3 regions of the Rhizobium sp. B21/90 genome follow, and region 2 is predicted to be linked to each of the others. Evidence: predicted binding sites of a transcription regulator. Region 2 holds the regulator's gene; each other region holds the start of a gene.

Region 1 (5,778 bases), 340 kb from region 2:
CCAAGCTTCTTCAGGGTTTGCCAGGAGGCGGGCGTTGCCACCCACGGCCAGGCTCGATCCGTCAGGCCTGTGCGACGGCCCTACCCTTCGTCACCGCGTTCACTGCAGAAGCGACGACGATGTTTGCCGCAAGGGCCAGCAGGCCGATGTAGATCATGACGGGCGCGCCGCCGAAGGCGATGGCCTGCATCGGCTTCCAGCCGTTGATCCACACCAGATAGGTGCCGCCGAAGAAGCCCACGAACCAGCCGGCAAGGAGGCCCTGTGCCCGGAACCAGTTGGTGTAGAGGCCGAACACAAGAGCCGGCAGGGTCTGCAGGATCCAGATGCCGCCGAGCAGCTGCAGGTCGAGGGCGAACTGCGTCGGCAGGAACAGGATGACCAGCAGCGCGCCGACCTTGACCACCAGCGAGGCGATCTTGGCGACCTGCGCCTCGCCCGCATGGCTGACGTCGGGATTGACGTAGGCCTTCCAGAAATTGCGGGTGAAGAGGTTGGCCGCACCGATGCTCATGACGGCAGCCGGCACCAGCGCACCGATGGCGATCGCTGCGAAGGCAAAGCCCGTGAACCAGCTCGGAAACAGCGACTGGAACAGCGCCGGCACCACTTCGTTCGGGCTTGAGACCGTGAGATGGGCGGCATGCGCCATGTAGCCGAGCAGCGCCAGGAGGCCGAGCAGCAGCGTGTAGGCTGGCAGCAGCACGGCATTCTTGCGGATGGTGTTGCCGCTGTTGGAGGCGAAGATGCCGGTCAGTGTGTGCGGATACATGAAGGCGGCAAGTGCCGAGCCGAGCGCAAGGCTGGCATAGGCGACATACTGATTGCTGCCGAGCAACAGGCTGCCGGACCCCTTGGCTTGGAAATCGGCGTCGGCTGCGGCAAAGACGCTGGCGTAGCCGCCGAGCTTCATCGGAATGGCGGCGACCGCGACGATCACCACGATATAGATCATGATGTCCTTGACGAAGGCGATCAGCGCCGGCGCACGAAGACCGGACGAGTAGGTGTAGACCGCAAGGATGATGAAGGCGATGGCGAGCGGCAGTTCGCCGTGCAGGCCGAGCGCCTTGAGCACGACGGTCATGCCCACCAGCTGCAATGCGATATATGGCATGGTGGCGATGACGCCGGTGATCGCCACGGCCAGCTCCAGGCCGCGCGAGCCGTACTGGCCGTGCACGACATCGCCGGCGGTGACATAGCCATGGTCCTTGGCGCGCTTCCAGAGAACAGGCATGACCATGAAGACGAAGGGATAGACGACGATCGTATAGGGTAGCGCGAAGAAGCCGTAGGCGCCGACGGCATAGACCAGCGCCGGCACTGCTATGATCGTGTAGGCGGTGTAGAAATCGCCGCCGACGAGGAACCAGGTGATCCAGGTGCCGAAATTACGGCCGCCGAGGCCCCATTCGTCAATATGGGCCAGTGTCTCCGGCTTGCGCCAACGGGCGGCGACAAAGCCCATGATGGTGACCAGCGCGAAGAAGAACAGGAAGACGGCGAGCGCCGTTGGATTGATATCAGTCGTCATGGCGCGTGCTCCGGTAAGCGATGTATGTCAGCAGAGCCGTGAGCGGCACCCAGAGAAGCTGGTACCAGTAGAAGAACGGAAACCCGAACAGCACCGGATCGCGAAAATTGTAGAACGGCACCCAGAGGAGCCCGATGTAGGGAATGACGAGCAGCCAGAGGGCTGCCTTTCCGGAACGTTTGTCCATGATGAGCAGTGCCTTTCGGACATTTTAGCGCGGCGATTCCGCTTCTAGAATGCCCAAGACATAAACGCTAAGCTTGGCTGCGCAAGCAATTTTGCCTTACAAACCCCACAATTCGATTGCGCGGCGCAGCATCAGGAATTGAGGATGCGGTCGAGTTCGCCGAGAGGTGCGACGCCTGACAGCAACGCCCGCGCCTCGGCCTCGTCGTTGCGCATCTGGGCGATCAGCGGCTCCAGTCCGTCGAACTTCAGTTCGGGCCTCAGATAGCCAAAAAACGACACCGAGCAGTGCTGCCCGTAGAGATCGCCGCTGAAATCGAACAAAAAGGTTTCGAGCAGCGGCGCGCCGTTTTCTGTCACAGTCGGGCGGCGTCCGTAGCTGGCGACGCCATCGTAGATAACACGGTCGGCAGTGCGGAAGCGCACGGCATAGATGCCGTTGCGCAGTTCGGTTTCCGGTGGCAGCCGCATGTTGGCCGTGGGATAGCCGAGCGTGCGCCCGAGTTTTTCGCCTCCTATGACGTCGGCTTCCACGAGGTAGCGATAGCCGAGCAGACCGGCGGCCTCGGACATTTCACCGTCCACCAGCAATGCGCGGATACGGCTCGAGGACACCACCTCGGCATTCTCGTCGCGAAAGGCGTCGATCAACGTCACCCCGAAACCATGGCGACTGCCGGCGTTCATCAGGAAGGCCGGACCGCCTTCGCGGCCGTGGCCAAAATGGAAATCGAAGCCGGTGACGACTTCGGAGGCGCCGAGCCAGTCGATCAGGATCGTGCTGACGAACTCGTCTGCAGAGCGTTGCGAAAATTCGCGATCGAACGGATATTCGATGGCGGCGTCAAAGCCGAGCGCCTCAAGGATGCGCGCCTTCAGCGGCGCAGGCGTGAGACGGAAGACAGGCTCGTCCGGGCGGAACACCGAGCGGGGATGCGGCTCGAATGTCAGCACCAGTGCCGGAACGCCGCGTGCCCTGGCAATCTCCAGCGCCCGATCCAGCACCGACCGGTGGCCACGGTGGACGCCGTCGAAATTGCCGATGGCGATCACGCCACCGCGCAGGTGCGCCGGCAGTTGTTCACGGGTCTCGTTTCGATGAAAAACGGTCATAGCGTCAATATCCAGACTGTTTCAGGCGAGCGTCGGCATCCACCATGTCGGTGACGCCTGCTCCCTGTCCAGGAAGGCATGCAGGATTGCTTCATCCGCCTTGCCGTCAATCGTGTATTCGCCGGCATGGATCCCCTGGCTGATATAGAGCAAGTCCAGACCATAGCCGAGTGCGCCCCGCACGTCCGTCGGCATCCCATCGCCGATGGCGACAACACGCGACAGATCGAAATCGCCGCGCACCTCGCGGGCGGCCGCAAGGCTCGCCTCATAGATCGGCCGGTGCGGCTTGCCGGCAACGCGGGTCTGGCCGCCCATCTGGTTGTAATAGGCAGCCATGGCGCCGGCGCACGGGATCATCCTGTGGCCGCGCTCGACGATTAGATCCGGATTGGCGCAGATCATCGGCACGTTGCGAGCCGCGAAGGCCTTCAGCATGTCGGTATAGTCTTCCGGGGTCTCGGTCTCGTCGTCGAAAAAGCCGGTGCAGACCACCGACTGCGCTTCGTCAGCGGAAACACGGTCCACACCAAGGCCCTCGATCAGGGCGACATCGCGGTCCGGGCCGAGCAGAAACACCGACTTCGGACCCTCGGCGATTAGCGTGCGCGTGACGTCGCCGGATGTGACGATACGGTCATAGGCACCGTCCGAAACGCCGATGGTCCGCAACTGCTCGACGACCTGCGGCGAGATACGCGGGGAATTGGTGATCAGCACCACGGTCTGGCCTCGCCCACGGGCAGCCTCCAGCGCCGCCGAAGCATCTGCATTGGCCACGACGCCGTTGTGAAGTACGCCCCAGACGTCGCACAGGACGACGTCATAGGCGCTGGTGAGGTCGCGGAGGCTATCGATACGCTTGGCCATGCCGTTGTTCTTCCGGTAAAAGACGTTGCGGCTGACATCGCAAACCAGCTTCAAGATTACAAGTCTGAAAAAGCACCGCTCGCCCGGGACGCCGAATTGCCGCAGTCGCATGGCGGATGCGCTTGCATGGCCAGCAACGGGTTCGTGCAATTCTGGCCGGGGTCACAATTCCGGTACAAAAATTCACTATCGCTGTTATTGACTCCCGCGACCGCCGTCCCTAAATGCAGGTCGTTAGCACTCGCCGAGGCTGAGTGCCAACACTACCCATACGGATCCCCCGTGGTCCGTGAATGTCATTCGATCGAGGGATTAGACAATGGCAACCACCAATTTCCGCCCGCTGCACGACCGCGTCGTCGTACGCCGCGTCGAATCTGAAGCCAAGACAAAGGGCGGCATCATCATTCCTGACACCGCCAAGGAAAAGCCGCAGGAAGGCGAAATCGTCGCTGTCGGCACCGGCGTTCGTGACGACAAGGGCACGATCATTCCTTTGGACGTCAAGGCTGGCGACCGCATCCTGTTCGGCAAGTGGTCGGGCACTGAAGTCAAGCTCGACGGCGAAGACCTTCTCATCATGAAGGAAGCCGACATCATGGGGATCATCGGCTGATCCAGCCGGTTTTCTTCGTCAACAATTCCATAAAACCAATTGGGCATCAGCCCGGGAGTTTTTAACATGGCAGCTAAAGAAATTAAGTTCGGCCGTACTGCGCGCGAAAAAATGCTGCGCGGCGTCGACATCCTCGCTGACGCAGTAAAGGTCACGCTCGGTCCTAAGGGCCGCAACGTCATCATCGACAAGTCCTTCGGCGCTCCGCGCATCACCAAGGACGGTGTTTCTGTCGCCAAGGAAATCGAGCTCGAAGACAAGTTCGAAAACATGGGCGCCCAGATGGTCCGCGAAGTTGCTTCGAAGACCAACGACATCGCCGGCGACGGCACCACGACTGCAACCGTTCTGGCCCAGGCCATCGTCCGCGAAGGCGGCAAGGCTGTTGCTGCCGGCATGAACCCGATGGACCTGAAGCGCGGCATCGATCTCGCCGTTGCCGAAGTCGTCAAGGACATCGTATCCAAGGCAAAGAAGATCAGCACTTCGGACGAAGTGGCCCAGGTCGGCACGATCTCTGCCAACGGCGAAAAGGAAATCGGCCAGTACATCGCTGAAGCGATGCAGAAGGTCGGCAATGAAGGCGTCATCACGGTTGAAGAAGCCAAGACCGCCGAAACCGAACTCGAAGTCGTCGAAGGCATGCAGTTCGACCGCGGCTACCTCTCGCCTTACTTCGTGACCAATCCAGAAAAGATGGTTGCCGAACTGGAAGACGCTTACATTCTCCTTCACGAGAAGAAGCTCTCCAACCTGCAGGCAATGCTGCCTGTTCTCGAAGCTGTCGTTCAGACCGGCAAGCCGCTCCTCATCATCTCTGAAGACGTCGAAGGCGAAGCTCTTGCAACGCTCGTCGTCAACAAGCTGCGCGGCGGCCTGAAGATTGCTGCTGTCAAGGCTCCTGGCTTCGGCGATCGCCGCAAGGCAATGCTCGAAGACATCGCCATCCTGACGGGCGGCACTGTGATCTCCGAAGACATCGGCATCAAGCTCGAGTCGGTTACGCTCGAAATGCTCGGCCGCGCCAAGAAGATCTCGATCACCAAGGAAAACACGACGATCGTCGACGGTTCGGGCCAGAAGTCCGACATCGAAGGCCGCGTCGCGCAGATCAAGGCTCAGATCGAAGAAACCACGTCTGACTACGACCGCGAAAAGCTGCAGGAACGTCTTGCCAAGCTCGCTGGCGGCGTTGCCGTCATCCGCGTTGGCGGTGCGACCGAAGTTGAAGTCAAGGAAAAGAAGGACCGTATCGACGACGCGCTGAACGCAACGCGCGCTGCCGTACAGGAAGGCATCGTCCCCGGCGGCGGTACCGCACTTCTGCGCGCATCTGTCGTCCTCAACATCAAGGGCGCCAACGACGACCAGACGGCCGGCATCAACATCATCCGCAAGGCTCTGCAGTCGCTGGTTCGCCAGATCGCAGAAAATGCTGGTGACGAAGGCTCGATCA
Region 2 (5,778 bases):
GGGTCGCGGAAGTAAATCGACCGCGCTCCGTTCGGCCAGAGAAAATCGGCTTCGATGGCGACGGCAGCGGCTGTCAGGCTTTGGACCATCCCGTCAAGCTGGTCGGCAGCGACGCGAAAGCATGCATGTCCGCTTCCTGCTGTCCCGTGGGATGGCACCGGCAAGGCCCCCGCCGGCGCAGGCTTTACCGTTTCCGCGCGATTGAAGATCAAAAGCACGCCGGGTCCGCAGCGAAAGAAGACATGCCGATCACCCTGACGGGTAATCCTGGGCAATCCCAGGATCGTCCCGTAAAAGCTATCCGCCTCGTCGAGATCGTCCACGTAGAGCGCCGTTTCGAGAATGCCGTCTATTGCAACGGGCATCTGGTATCTCCGTCGATCAGCCGATCGCCTGCTTTTGCATCGCGACGAGCTCGGTGCAGCCATTCTTGGCGAGGCCGAGTAGCGTCAGGAATTCTTCTTCCGAGAATGGCTTGCCTTCGGCCGTGCCCTGGATCTCGACTATACCGCCGGAGCCAGTCATTACGAAGTTGGCGTCCGTCTCAGCCGAGGAATCCTCGAGGTAGTCGAGGTCGATGACCGGCTGGCTGGCAAAGATACCGCAGGAAATGGCAGCGACGTGATCCTTGAGGACCCGGTCGAGCTTGATCATGCTGCGGCCTTCCATCCACTTGAGGCAGTCGTGCAGCGCGATCCAGGCGCCGGTGATCGACGCGGTACGGGTCCCGCCATCCGCCTGGATGACATCGCAGTCGAGGCTGATCTGGCGTTCGCCGAGGGCCTGCAGATCGACAACGGCACGCAGCGAGCGGCCGATCAGGCGCTGGATTTCCTGAGTGCGACCGCTCTGCTTGCCGCTGGCGGCCTCGCGCTTCATACGTTCGCCAGTGGCGCGGGGCAGCATGCCGTATTCGGCGGTCACCCAGCCCTTGCCACTGTTGCGCAGCCATGGCGGTGTCTTTTCTTCAAGACTTGCCGTCACCAGAACATGGGTATCGCCGAACTTGACCAGGCACGAGCCTTCGGCGTGCTTGGAGAAGTTGCGCTCGAACGAGACCTTGCGCATCTGGTCGGTTTTTCTGCCTGAAGGCCGCATGTTATACTCCTGATGGTGTTGCACCGCTTCTACGATTGACGGCCCGCTTTTGCAAAGAAAAAGCGGCCTGCGCCGGCCGGCCGCCGATGATGGCATTTTCCTTTGTCATTGCGGGATGAGCAGCTATACTTGGAAAGGATCAATGTAGGGGCACCACGGCGAAATGGGATTTTTGACATCGTCGATTTCGGACGCCGTTTCGGCACTCGACGAAAGATCGAAGGAAGTTTTTCGTCGCATCGTCGAAAGCTACCTCGAGCATGGCGAGCCGCTCGGTTCGCGCAGCCTGTCGAAACTGCTCCCGATTTCGCTCTCGCCAGCCTCCATCCGCAACGTGATGAGCGATCTCGAAGAGCTCGGCCTTATCTATTCGCCGCATATCAGCGCCGGCCGGCTGCCGACCCAGATCGGCCTGCGGTTCTTCGTGGACGGTTTCATGCAGGTCGGCGATCTCTCGGCCGAAGACCGCGCCACGATCGACCGGCAGATCCGCGGCAGCAACCGCGACCAGCCGATGCAGTCGGTAATGTCGGGAGCCAGCCAGATGCTCTCGGGCATTTCGCGCGGTGCCGGTATCGTCATCACCAACAAGAGCGATCCGGTCCTGAAGCATGTCGAATTCATCCGCCTGGAGCCGACCAAGGCGCTGGCCGTGCTCGTCGGAGACCACGATCAGGTGGAAAACCGGATCATCGAGCTACCCGCCGGCATCACGTCGTCGCAGTTGACGGAGGCGGCCAATTTTCTGAACGCCCACATGACCGGTCAGACGCTGCCGACGTTGCGCAAGCAGCTCCAGACCCTGAAGAACGACGTGCGCCACGAACTCGACGTGCTTTCGCAGGATCTGGTCGAGCGTGGCATTGCTGTCTGGTCCGGCGACGACGACGCCAGCAAGCCGGGACAACTCATCGTCCGCGGCCGTGCCAATCTGCTGGATGGCCTCGCCGATGCGGCAGATCTCGACCGGCTGCGCATGCTCTTCGATGATCTAGAAAAGAAGGACAGCCTGATCGAACTGCTCGATCTGGCTGAAACCGGCCCGGGCGTGCGCATTTTCATCGGTTCTGAAAACAAGCTGTTTTCGCTGTCAGGCTCGTCGCTGATCGTTGCGCCGTACCGCGACGGCGACGATAAGATCGTTGGTGCCGTCGGCGTTATTGGCCCGACGCGACTGAACTACGCCAAGATCGTGCCGATGGTCGATTATACCGCCCAGCTGATTTCACGCCTTTCGCGCAACGGATTGTAGCGCCTCCCCATTCAATCGCGGCGATTGCCGGCAAATCGCCGCTTCTTCATCGGCAAGCCTTGATTTTTCGAAGTCAAACCTCGATATCGGGCACATCCTAGAGACCACGCAATTCGGAGACCGTCATGATCGTCGACACGACCAATGATACACACGACGCAACGCCCAACGAGAACCTCGAAGAGTTCGCGCCTGATGTGGACGATGCTGCCGAGACAGCGCCGTCGGAGCCGGATCCCGTCGAGGTCCTGAAGGGCGAAAATGCCGAGCTTCGTGACCGCTACCTGCGGCTTGCTGCAGAGATGGACAACCTGCGTCGTCGCACCGAGCGGGAAGTCAAGGATGCCAAATCCTATTCCGTCGCAGGCTTTGCGCGCGATATGCTGGCTGTCTCGGACAACTTGCGCCGCGCTATCGATGCTATCCCGGCCGACGTCCGCGAAAATGCCGATGCGGGCCTGTCGACGCTGATCGAAGGCGTCGAGATGACCGAACGCTCGATGCTGTCCACCCTCGAGCGCCATGGCGTCCGCAAGCTCGAGCCGGTCGGCCAGAAATTCGATCCGAATTTCCACCAGGCAATGTTTGAGATCCCCAACACGGAAGTGCCGAACAACACTGTCGTGCAGGTCGTACAGGATGGCTACAGCATCGGCGAACGCATCTTGCGCCCGGCAATGGTAGGCGTCGCCAAGGGGGGTCCGAAGGCCGTAGATGTGGAAGTCGGCGCCAACAGCCCGTTCGACGAAAAAGACGCCTGATTTGCAGCAGCCTGAATGCCAGATTTCAATGGCAATTGGCTGCTTTCCAGTCCTTCTCATCCCCGCCCTCGCGGCGGGGATCGACAATGCCTTTAGGCGACGCGGGCATCTCTTGCCATCTCAACGCTCTACAACCGCGCAGCTGCACGATTGCTTATGGCCTGTGGCAGGCAAAAAACTGAGGTTGGGATGCGCCTACCGAGATGCATTTCAGCCGTAGGGATTGGCGCGAGCCTTTGGTTCAGGCCCGCGCAGTTTTGCGCGGCACGAGAAACGTCACGCCGCGTTAGAGGCCTGTTCCTCGTTGAGGAACGCGTAGATCGCCGAGGCTGATTCGGTGGCCCTGAGCTTGGCGACGAGATCCTGGTCTCGCAGCACGCGGGCGATGCGCGAAAGCGCCTTCAAATGGTCGGCGCCGGCGCCCTCGGGTGCAAGCAGCAGGAAGACGAGATCGACCGGCTGGTCGTCCAGCGCTTCGAAGTCGACGGCTGAATCCAGCCGCGCGAAGACGCCGGTGATGGTCTTGACGCTTGGCAGCTTGCCGTGCGGGATGGCAATGCCATTGCCCACGCCCGTTGAACCGAGACGTTCACGCTGCAAGATTACTTCGAAGATATCCCGTTCCGACAGTCCCGTCAGCTTGGCGGCCTTGGCCGCCATTTCCTGAAGCAACTGTTTCTTGGAATTTGCCTTCAAGGCAGGGATGATCGCATCTTGCTGCAGCAAATCTGCCAAAGCCATTCTTTTTTCCTCGTGTGCCGGGATGCTCCCGAAGAGCGGCGGCGGAACCGCCGCTCTCCGTGCTGTCTCAGCCCTTGATGCTGGCTGCGTCTATCCAGCCGATGTTGCCGTCATGACGACGATAGACGATGTTCAGTTCCTTGCCGGTGCTCCGAAACATCAGCACCGGTTCGTCGGTCATGTCGAGCGCCATAACGGCCGACGCAACCGACATCGTCTTCAATTGCTTCGAGCTCTCGGCGATGATTGCGGGCGCGAAATCCTCGGCGACCTCATGGTCTTCATCCGGCATGCCGTCCATCACGGTGTAAGCGACTTCACCAAAAGCATCGTCTGCCGGATTGGTAGCGTGGTGATCCTTCAGGCGGCGCTTGTAGCGGCGCAGGCGCTTCTCGATCCGCTGCTGTGCGGCATCGAAGGCCAACTGCGGATCCATCGCTTCGCCGGCCGCGTGCAGGATGACGCCGCTGTCGAGATGAAGCTTGCAATCCGCCGCGAAGCGCGAGCTGGACTTTTGCACCGTGACCTGCCCCGAATACCCTCCGTCAAAGTATTTGGTGACTGCCATATCGATCTGCTCTTCGATCCGCTGACGGAAGGATTCGCCGATTTCCATATGTTTACCGGATACACGCACACTCATGGAGTTTCCCTTTTTGTAGTGGTTGCGCCTGTCAGCTTACGCCAAGCGTCCTTCTCATCCAAGCACTTCGCACGATCTTTGACAAAAAGCCTGGGTCGCCGACATGCGCTTAAAAGCGAGATTCCTGTGTGTGGTGATGCCTTGCACCGATTGCGGCGGGCTTCTAGCGCTGCCGCATGGAAGAGTCAACAGGCTCGCCGCGAACCCAAGCAGATGAACACCTAAAGGTTGAAATTCGAGGCTCTAGAAGCCTGCAACCCTGGCCAGTGCACGCTTTTCGCGGCGACGCTGCACGGAGGAGGGGATGTTCATGGCCTCCCGGTATTTTGCCACCGTACGCCGTGCGAGCTCGACGCCATTCTTCTTGAGGTTGTCGACAATGTCGTCGTCCGACAGCACGCTGTCGGGAGCCTCCTGGACAATCAACTGCCGGATGCGATGACGCACGGCCTCCGCAGAATGGCTGTCGCCGCCCTCGACGGCGCTGATCGAGACGGTGAAGAAATATTTCAGCTCGAACAGTCCGCGCGGCGTTAGCATGTATTTGTTGGAGGTGACGCGGCTCACCGTCGATTCGTGCATCTTGATGGCATCCGCAACGGTCTTGAGGTTCAGCGGCCGCAGCTGGCTGACACCGTTCACCAGAAATGCGTCCTGCTGCCGGACGATTTCCGTCGCCACCTTCATGATCGTCTTGGCACGCTGGTCGAGGCTGCGCGTCAACCAGTTCGCGGTCTGCAGGCATTCGGACAGGAAAGAGTAGTCGTCACCCGTCTTCGAAATCTTGGCGAAGTAGGACTGGTTGACCAGTACCCGCGGCAGGGTGTCCGGATTGAGCTCGACCTGCCAGCTTCCGTCCTGGGCCGCACGGACGACGATGTCGGGCGTAATGGCTTCGGACATGCCGGTCTCGAAGCTGCTGCCGGGCTTCGGGTTAAGCTGGCGGATCTCGGCCATCATGTCGAGAAGATCTTCCTCGTCCACGCCGCAGAGCCGTTTCAGCGTTGCAAAGTCGCGCCGGCCGAGGAGCTCCAGATGCTGCAGAAGCTGAGCCATTGCCGGATCCAGCCGGTCCTTCTGTCGAAGCTGTATCGCCAGGCATTCCGAAAGCGACCGCGCAAAGACGCCGGGCGGGTCGAGGGTTTGCAGGCAGGCCAGCACGCGCTCGACCTCCGCGCATGCGGTTCCGACGCGCGCAGCCGTCTCTGCGACTTCGCCGCGGAAATAACCGGCATCGTCCAGCTGATCGACCAGATGCTCGGCCAGCATCCGGTCGGCGCTGG
Region 3 (5,778 bases), on a different replicon from region 2:
ATCGGCGAGTGATCTGACTCGCGTGATTTCGAGCGTCAGGGGCGCGATGGACCCCGCCATTATGACATCCGAATTGATCTGGGTTCGCCCGGTTGCGGGTTTAAACCTTCTGAGCATGTCGAAGGGGCACGCAGTGCAATCTCACTTCTCCCGTTTCAACAGGCTTGGCTATTCAGCGGCGTCTCACACATCGACCTGTATCGCTCAAAATAAAGGGAGAGAGCATGTCTCCATGTCTCTCCCTTGGGGTCCCACTATCTAACCGATCGAATGATTACATCATTCCGCCCATATCTGGCATGCTGCCGCTGGCAGAATCCTTCTTCGGTGCTTCAGCAATCATGGCTTCGGTGGTGATCAGCAGCGAGGCAACCGAGGCTGCGTTCTGCAGAGCCGTACGGACAACCTTGACCGGGTCGACGATACCCATGGCGATCATGTCGCCATATTCGCCGGTCTGGGCGTTGTAGCCGTAGTTGTCGGTGTTGCTTTCGAGGATCTTGCCAACGATGATCGAGCCTTCGTCACCAGCATTTTCTGCGATCTGGCGAACCAGCGACTGCAGAGCCTTGCGGATGATGTTGATGCCGGCCGTCTGGTCGTCGTTGGCGCCCTTGATGTTGAGGACGACAGATGCGCGCAGAAGTGCGGTACCGCCGCCGGGGACGATGCCTTCCTGTACGGCAGCGCGCGTTGCGTTCAGCGCGTCGTCGATACGGTCCTTCTTTTCCTTGACTTCAACTTCGGTCGCACCGCCAACGCGGATGACGGCAACGCCGCCAGCGAGCTTGGCAAGACGTTCCTGCAGCTTTTCGCGGTCGTAATCAGACGTGGTTTCTTCGATCTGGGCCTTGATCTGCGCGACGCGGCCTTCGATGTCGGACTTCTGGCCCGAACCGTCGACGATCGTCGTGTTTTCCTTGGTGATCGAGATCTTCTTGGCGCGGCCGAGCATTTCGAGCGTAACCGACTCGAGCTTGATGCCGATGTCTTCGGAGATCACAGTGCCGCCCGTCAGGATGGCGATGTCTTCGAGCATTGCCTTGCGGCGATCGCCGAAGCCAGGAGCCTTGACAGCAGCAATCTTCAGGCCGCCGCGCAGCTTGTTGACGACGAGCGTTGCAAGAGCTTCGCCTTCGACGTCTTCAGAGATGATGAGGAGCGGCTTGCCGGTCTGAACGACAGCTTCGAGAACAGGCAGCATTGCCTGCAGGTTGGAGAGCTTCTTCTCGTGGAGGAGAATGTAAGCGTCTTCCAGTTCGGCAACCATCTTTTCAGGGTTGGTCACGAAGTAAGGCGAGAGGTAGCCGCGGTCGAACTGCATGCCTTCGACGACTTCGAGTTCAGTTTCGGCGGTCTTGGCTTCTTCAACCGTGATGACGCCTTCATTGCCGACCTTCTGCATCGCTTCAGCGATGTACTGGCCGATTTCCTTTTCGCCGTTGGCAGAGATCGTGCCGACCTGGGCCACTTCGTCCGAAGTGCTGATCTTCTTTGCCTTGGATACGATGTCCTTGACGACTTCGGCAACGGCGAGATCGATGCCGCGCTTCAGGTCCATCGGGTTCATGCCGGCAGCAACAGCCTTGCCGCCTTCGCGGACGATGGCCTGGGCCAGAACGGTTGCAGTCGTCGTGCCGTCGCCGGCGATGTCGTTGGTCTTCGAAGCAACTTCGCGGACCATCTGGGCGCCCATGTTTTCGAACTTGTCTTCGAGTTCGATTTCCTTGGCAACCGTTACGCCATCCTTAGTGATGCGCGGTGAACCATAGGATTTGTCGATGATGACGTTGCGGCCCTTAGGACCGAGCGTGACCTTTACTGTGTCAGCGAGGATGTCGACGCCGCGCAGCATTTTTTCGCGTGCGTCGCGACCGAATTTAATTTGTTTAGCAGCCATAGGAAGAAACTCCCGAGCGTATCGCTCAATGGTCTTTGAAAAGGAAATGAAAAAAGAAAGCGGCTCAGATCAGCCGATGACGCCCATGATGTCGGCTTCCTTCATGATGAGAAGGTCTTCGCCGTTGAGCTTAACTTCGGTGCCGGACCACTTGCCGAACAGAATGCGGTCGCCGGACTTGACGTCGAGCGCAATGAGCATGCCCTTATCGTCGCGCGTGCCGCTGCCGACAGCGACGATTTCGCCTTCCTGCGGCTTTTCCATGGCGGTGTCAGGAATGATGATGCCGCCCTTTGTCTTGGCTTCAGCCTCAACACGGCGCACAACGACGCGGTCGTGCAGCGGACGAAAATTCGTATCAGCCATTTTTGGATTCCTTCACCGGGATCGTCGCCAAATGGCTGCCCCTTGAAAAGGGCGTAGCACTCTCTGACTGGGAGTGCCAGCGATCATTCTCACTGCGCGGAAGGTTAGCTGCTGCACAGACGTCGACGTCGGGGTGAGACAGCATGACCAAATGTCTCGACCATAATCTGTCTCTAGCAGGATGCGGAAAAAGGCCCTTGCTGTGAACGGACTGCCATGATTCCATGCCTGAGTGATTGGTCGGCAGGAGCAGGACATGCGCGGTAATGATATCCAGACGGCGGGTTTGTTTTCTTATGTGAGCTGCGAAGCCCGGGTTCCGACAAGCCATCCGCTGCGGGCGATCCGCGCGATTGTAGACGAGGCGCTGGAAGTTTTGTCGCCGGATTTCGAGGCGATGTATTCAGCGATCGGCCGTCCGTCGATCCCGCCGGAGAAGCTGCTGCGCGCTCTGTTGTTGCAGGCCTTTTACACGATCCGCTCGGAGCGTCAGCTCATGGAGCAGATGGACTACAATCTGCTGTTCCGCTGGTTCGTCGGCTTGTCGATGGACGCGCCGATCTGGGACGTCACCGTGTTCACCAAGAACCGTGAGCGGCTCTTGGCTGGCGATATCGCCGCCAAGTTTCTGGCCGCGTTGCTGAGCCAGCCGCGGGTGAAAGCATTGCTGTCAGACGACCACTTCTCGGTGGACGGCACCTTGATCGAAGCCTGGGCCAGCATGAAGAGCTTCAAGCCCAAGGACGACACAGATGGTGGCGACACCGACGGCAGCGGCTCTGGCGCTGAAGAGAAACAGCCGCCAGAAGCCAAAGGCCGCAACTCTGAGCGCGATTTCCACGGCGAGAAGCGCAGCAACGCAACCCACGCATCGACCACCGACCCGGACGCCAGGCTTTATAAGAAGGCCCGTGGCCAGGCGGCCAGGCTTTGCCACATGGGCCACGTCACCATGGAAAACCGCAATGGTTTGGTTGTTGACGCCACGCTGACCCATGCGACCGGAACCGCCGAGCGCGAGGCGGCACTGGATATGGTGGGCCGCATGGATGGTCGTCATCGCATCACATTGGCTGCAGACAAAGCCTACGATACGGCCGATTTCGTTGCTGCCTTGCGGGACGCAAAGGTGACGCCACACGTCGCCCAAAACACGACGAACCGACGCTCGGCCATCGACGGTCGCACCACCCATCACCCTGGCTACGCTGTCAGTCAGCGCATTCGCAAGCGTATCGAGGAAGTGTTCGCTTGGGCCAAGACCAGCGGCGGAATGCGTAAGACCCGCCATCGTGGAAAGGATCGCGTCGGCTGGATGTTCACACTGACAGCCACCGCTTATAATCTGGTGAGGCTGCCAAAGCTGCTGGCGACAGCCTAATCGCGCCCGGAATCCGCCGAACCAGGCGGATGACGACAAAATGGGCCGACAACGGCCGCTGAAAAAGCCTCATCACGGCCTGTCTTCGAGCCGTCTAGCCAGGATCGGCGGAAAAATCGGCGCTATTTCCGCGACCTGCTAGGCGTGCTGGCCGATCAAGCAGCCATGAGCCTTCGGTCTTTTTCGCGGCGCTATCAAAAATGTACCGGCCGCACGCCGGCGCAGAGTATCGAGACGTTCCGCGTCAAGAACGCGCGCCGGCTTCTGGAGGGTGGTGCGAGCGTGATGCGAGCCGCGACGCGGTGCGGCTTCGGCACGACCGGGACCATGAGACGTGCCTTTCTGCGGCACGTCGGCGTTGGCCCTAACGCGTACCGAAACAGATTTCATGGGTAAACAAGCCCATTAAAGATGAAAGGGCTACCTTAGATCAGCGAAACGCCGAAGCGCACAACTGCCCTTTCGGAATGAGGGATCGTTGGAGGCTTGCTAAAAATACTGGAGCGAAGCGCTTTCACATATTGCGGCACCGAAGACTGGTAATCTGCGCGGAAGGTTTGTCCGCTGAAATATACCCTATTGAGTGGCCTTGACCAGATTCGGACAAGTGGCCTGAGAAGCCAGGAACATGTGCAACGGGAGTTGAATCGTCAGCTATGCAGCATTCTACGGAAAAACGATGGAAGGCTGCCCAGATGATAGATGCTAGCCTTCCTCTGGTTCTTGTTTGGCGTCAGACCGGTGCGATCGCTTGACGAGACTTGACTAAGCCTAACTACACAGTGACCGGTGCGCTGCATCTGTGCCAGAAATTCATCACTGACTTCGCCCCTTGTGATGGTCTTTAACTGCGTCCAGCTGCTCTCTTCTGTGCAGGGCATCGCGTATCCCTCACGAAGAAACATCGTAAGGTCGGGAGCTTCATCGGTCTTGTAGATACAAACCCTCATGCTCATGACCTTCGACACGGGAAGACAACATATTGCGCCGCACTGTTCGAAATGACAACGCCCTTTTACTGGCGGCTACATAGGTGCTTCTTCTAGGGACTGCCTTTCAATCCCGAGGTTGATAGAAGCTGCCCGACAGAGCATACAAGGTCTCGGCCCGAAATGCGTGGATAGCAAAAATCCAAATCCTTGACGAAATCTGAACTCATTTACCAGCGCTCGGTCCCAGGGGGGCCTTTAAACGGGCCGGCCACGGCTGAAGTGATCCATCCGCCGTAGAACATCCCGGCCTGTGGCACGACGGCCTCGCCATCTACCAGGCATAGGTCCATGGGTCGCGGATAAAAGGCAATAAAATCCTTGATCAAGGCAAAGGATGTCGTGGGATGCGGATAGGCCCAAGCCGCGTTCCGGCTTATTCTGTCGCCAGAAACGATATCAAAATAGCGTGCCTGTCCTTTCCACTCGCAGATCGACCTGCTGCTGCTTTCGCGAAGCAACGAGAGATCGACGTCCGCGGCCGGAAAATAATAGGTTGGCGGATGACTTGTTTCAATTGTGCGCACGGCGGCAGTGGTCTCTGCAAGAACGTGGCCGTTGTAAATGATTTTCAGGTGATTGCGCGCCGGCTGGGCGATGCTTGGCCTTGGGAAAGACCAGACACTCTCCTGCCCGGGCAGGCATGGGTCGGGAACGGGGTGCGCAAGCTGGGCCATGATTTCCTCCAGTCAGAGCGAACATGCAACAGCGCCGATTATTTGCAAGGCCTGAACGGTTGCGCGGGGCAACATGGGTGAATCTTGCAGCCGACAATATTGCGGCGAACACGCGTATATCGCTTCACACACAGTTGCGCGGACATATGGTGTAAGTGCGCAGATTTGCTGCACTTTGACTTGCGCGGCGGTTTCCGAACAGCCTCGCCCGCGCCCGCAAAAGATTGGCCATCTCGTAGGTGATGCTCGGCTCGTTCGTGATAAAATAGAGTAAATGCTAAGCGGCTGGCCGGGACTAGCCTTGCGTGGTCTTGAAGTCAAAGCTTCCGACCTCAACGGCTGCGGAGGTTTGGGGATCACTCTCAAATGGAAATTGAAGCCACCTCTGATATTAGCGGATCTCCCAATCGATGGAGTAAACGAAAACCTGCGATTTGCGAAAATCGGATCGCTATTGGCGGTGAG

Evidence for each region. Region 2 encodes HrcA, which represses chaperone genes, less so after heat shock. Its sites were predicted from a motif close to GTTAGCACTCNCNNNNNGNGAGTGCTAAC; they were not measured.
Region 1: a site for HrcA is predicted at 3,940-3,968, ahead of groES (co-chaperone GroES). Genes of this name have one in related genera too.
Region 3: a site for HrcA is predicted at 2,319-2,347, ahead of J5278_RS25365 (co-chaperone GroES). Genes of this name have one in related genera too.

Annotation. Positions count from the first base shown of each region.
Region 1 is NZ_CP072162.1:3,239,942-3,245,719, forward strand. It holds gene mctP (monocarboxylate uptake permease MctP) at 62-1,537, opposite strand; gene J5278_RS15700 (DUF3311 domain-containing protein) at 1,527-1,724, opposite strand; gene J5278_RS15705 (bifunctional riboflavin kinase/FAD synthetase) at 1,856-2,836, opposite strand; gene J5278_RS15710 (TIGR01459 family HAD-type hydrolase) at 2,858-3,706, opposite strand; gene groES (co-chaperone GroES) at 4,026-4,322, shown strand; gene groL (chaperonin GroEL) at 4,389-5,778, shown strand, end outside.
Region 2 is NZ_CP072162.1:3,578,966-3,584,743, reverse strand. It holds gene J5278_RS17385 (VOC family protein) at 1-365, opposite strand, end outside; gene rph (ribonuclease PH) at 382-1,098, opposite strand; gene hrcA (heat-inducible transcriptional repressor HrcA) at 1,262-2,350, shown strand; gene grpE (nucleotide exchange factor GrpE) at 2,476-3,111, shown strand; gene ptsN (PTS IIA-like nitrogen regulatory protein PtsN) at 3,388-3,852, opposite strand; gene hpf (ribosome hibernation-promoting factor, HPF/YfiA family) at 3,920-4,495, opposite strand; gene rpoN (RNA polymerase factor sigma-54) at 4,739-5,778, opposite strand, start outside.
Region 3 is NZ_CP072163.1:1,593,370-1,599,147, reverse strand. It holds gene groL (chaperonin GroEL) at 275-1,900, opposite strand; gene J5278_RS25365 (co-chaperone GroES) at 1,970-2,266, opposite strand; gene J5278_RS25360 (IS5 family transposase) at 2,523-3,647, shown strand; gene J5278_RS25355 (helix-turn-helix domain-containing protein) at 3,813-4,043, shown strand; gene J5278_RS25350 (DUF427 domain-containing protein) at 4,807-5,313, opposite strand.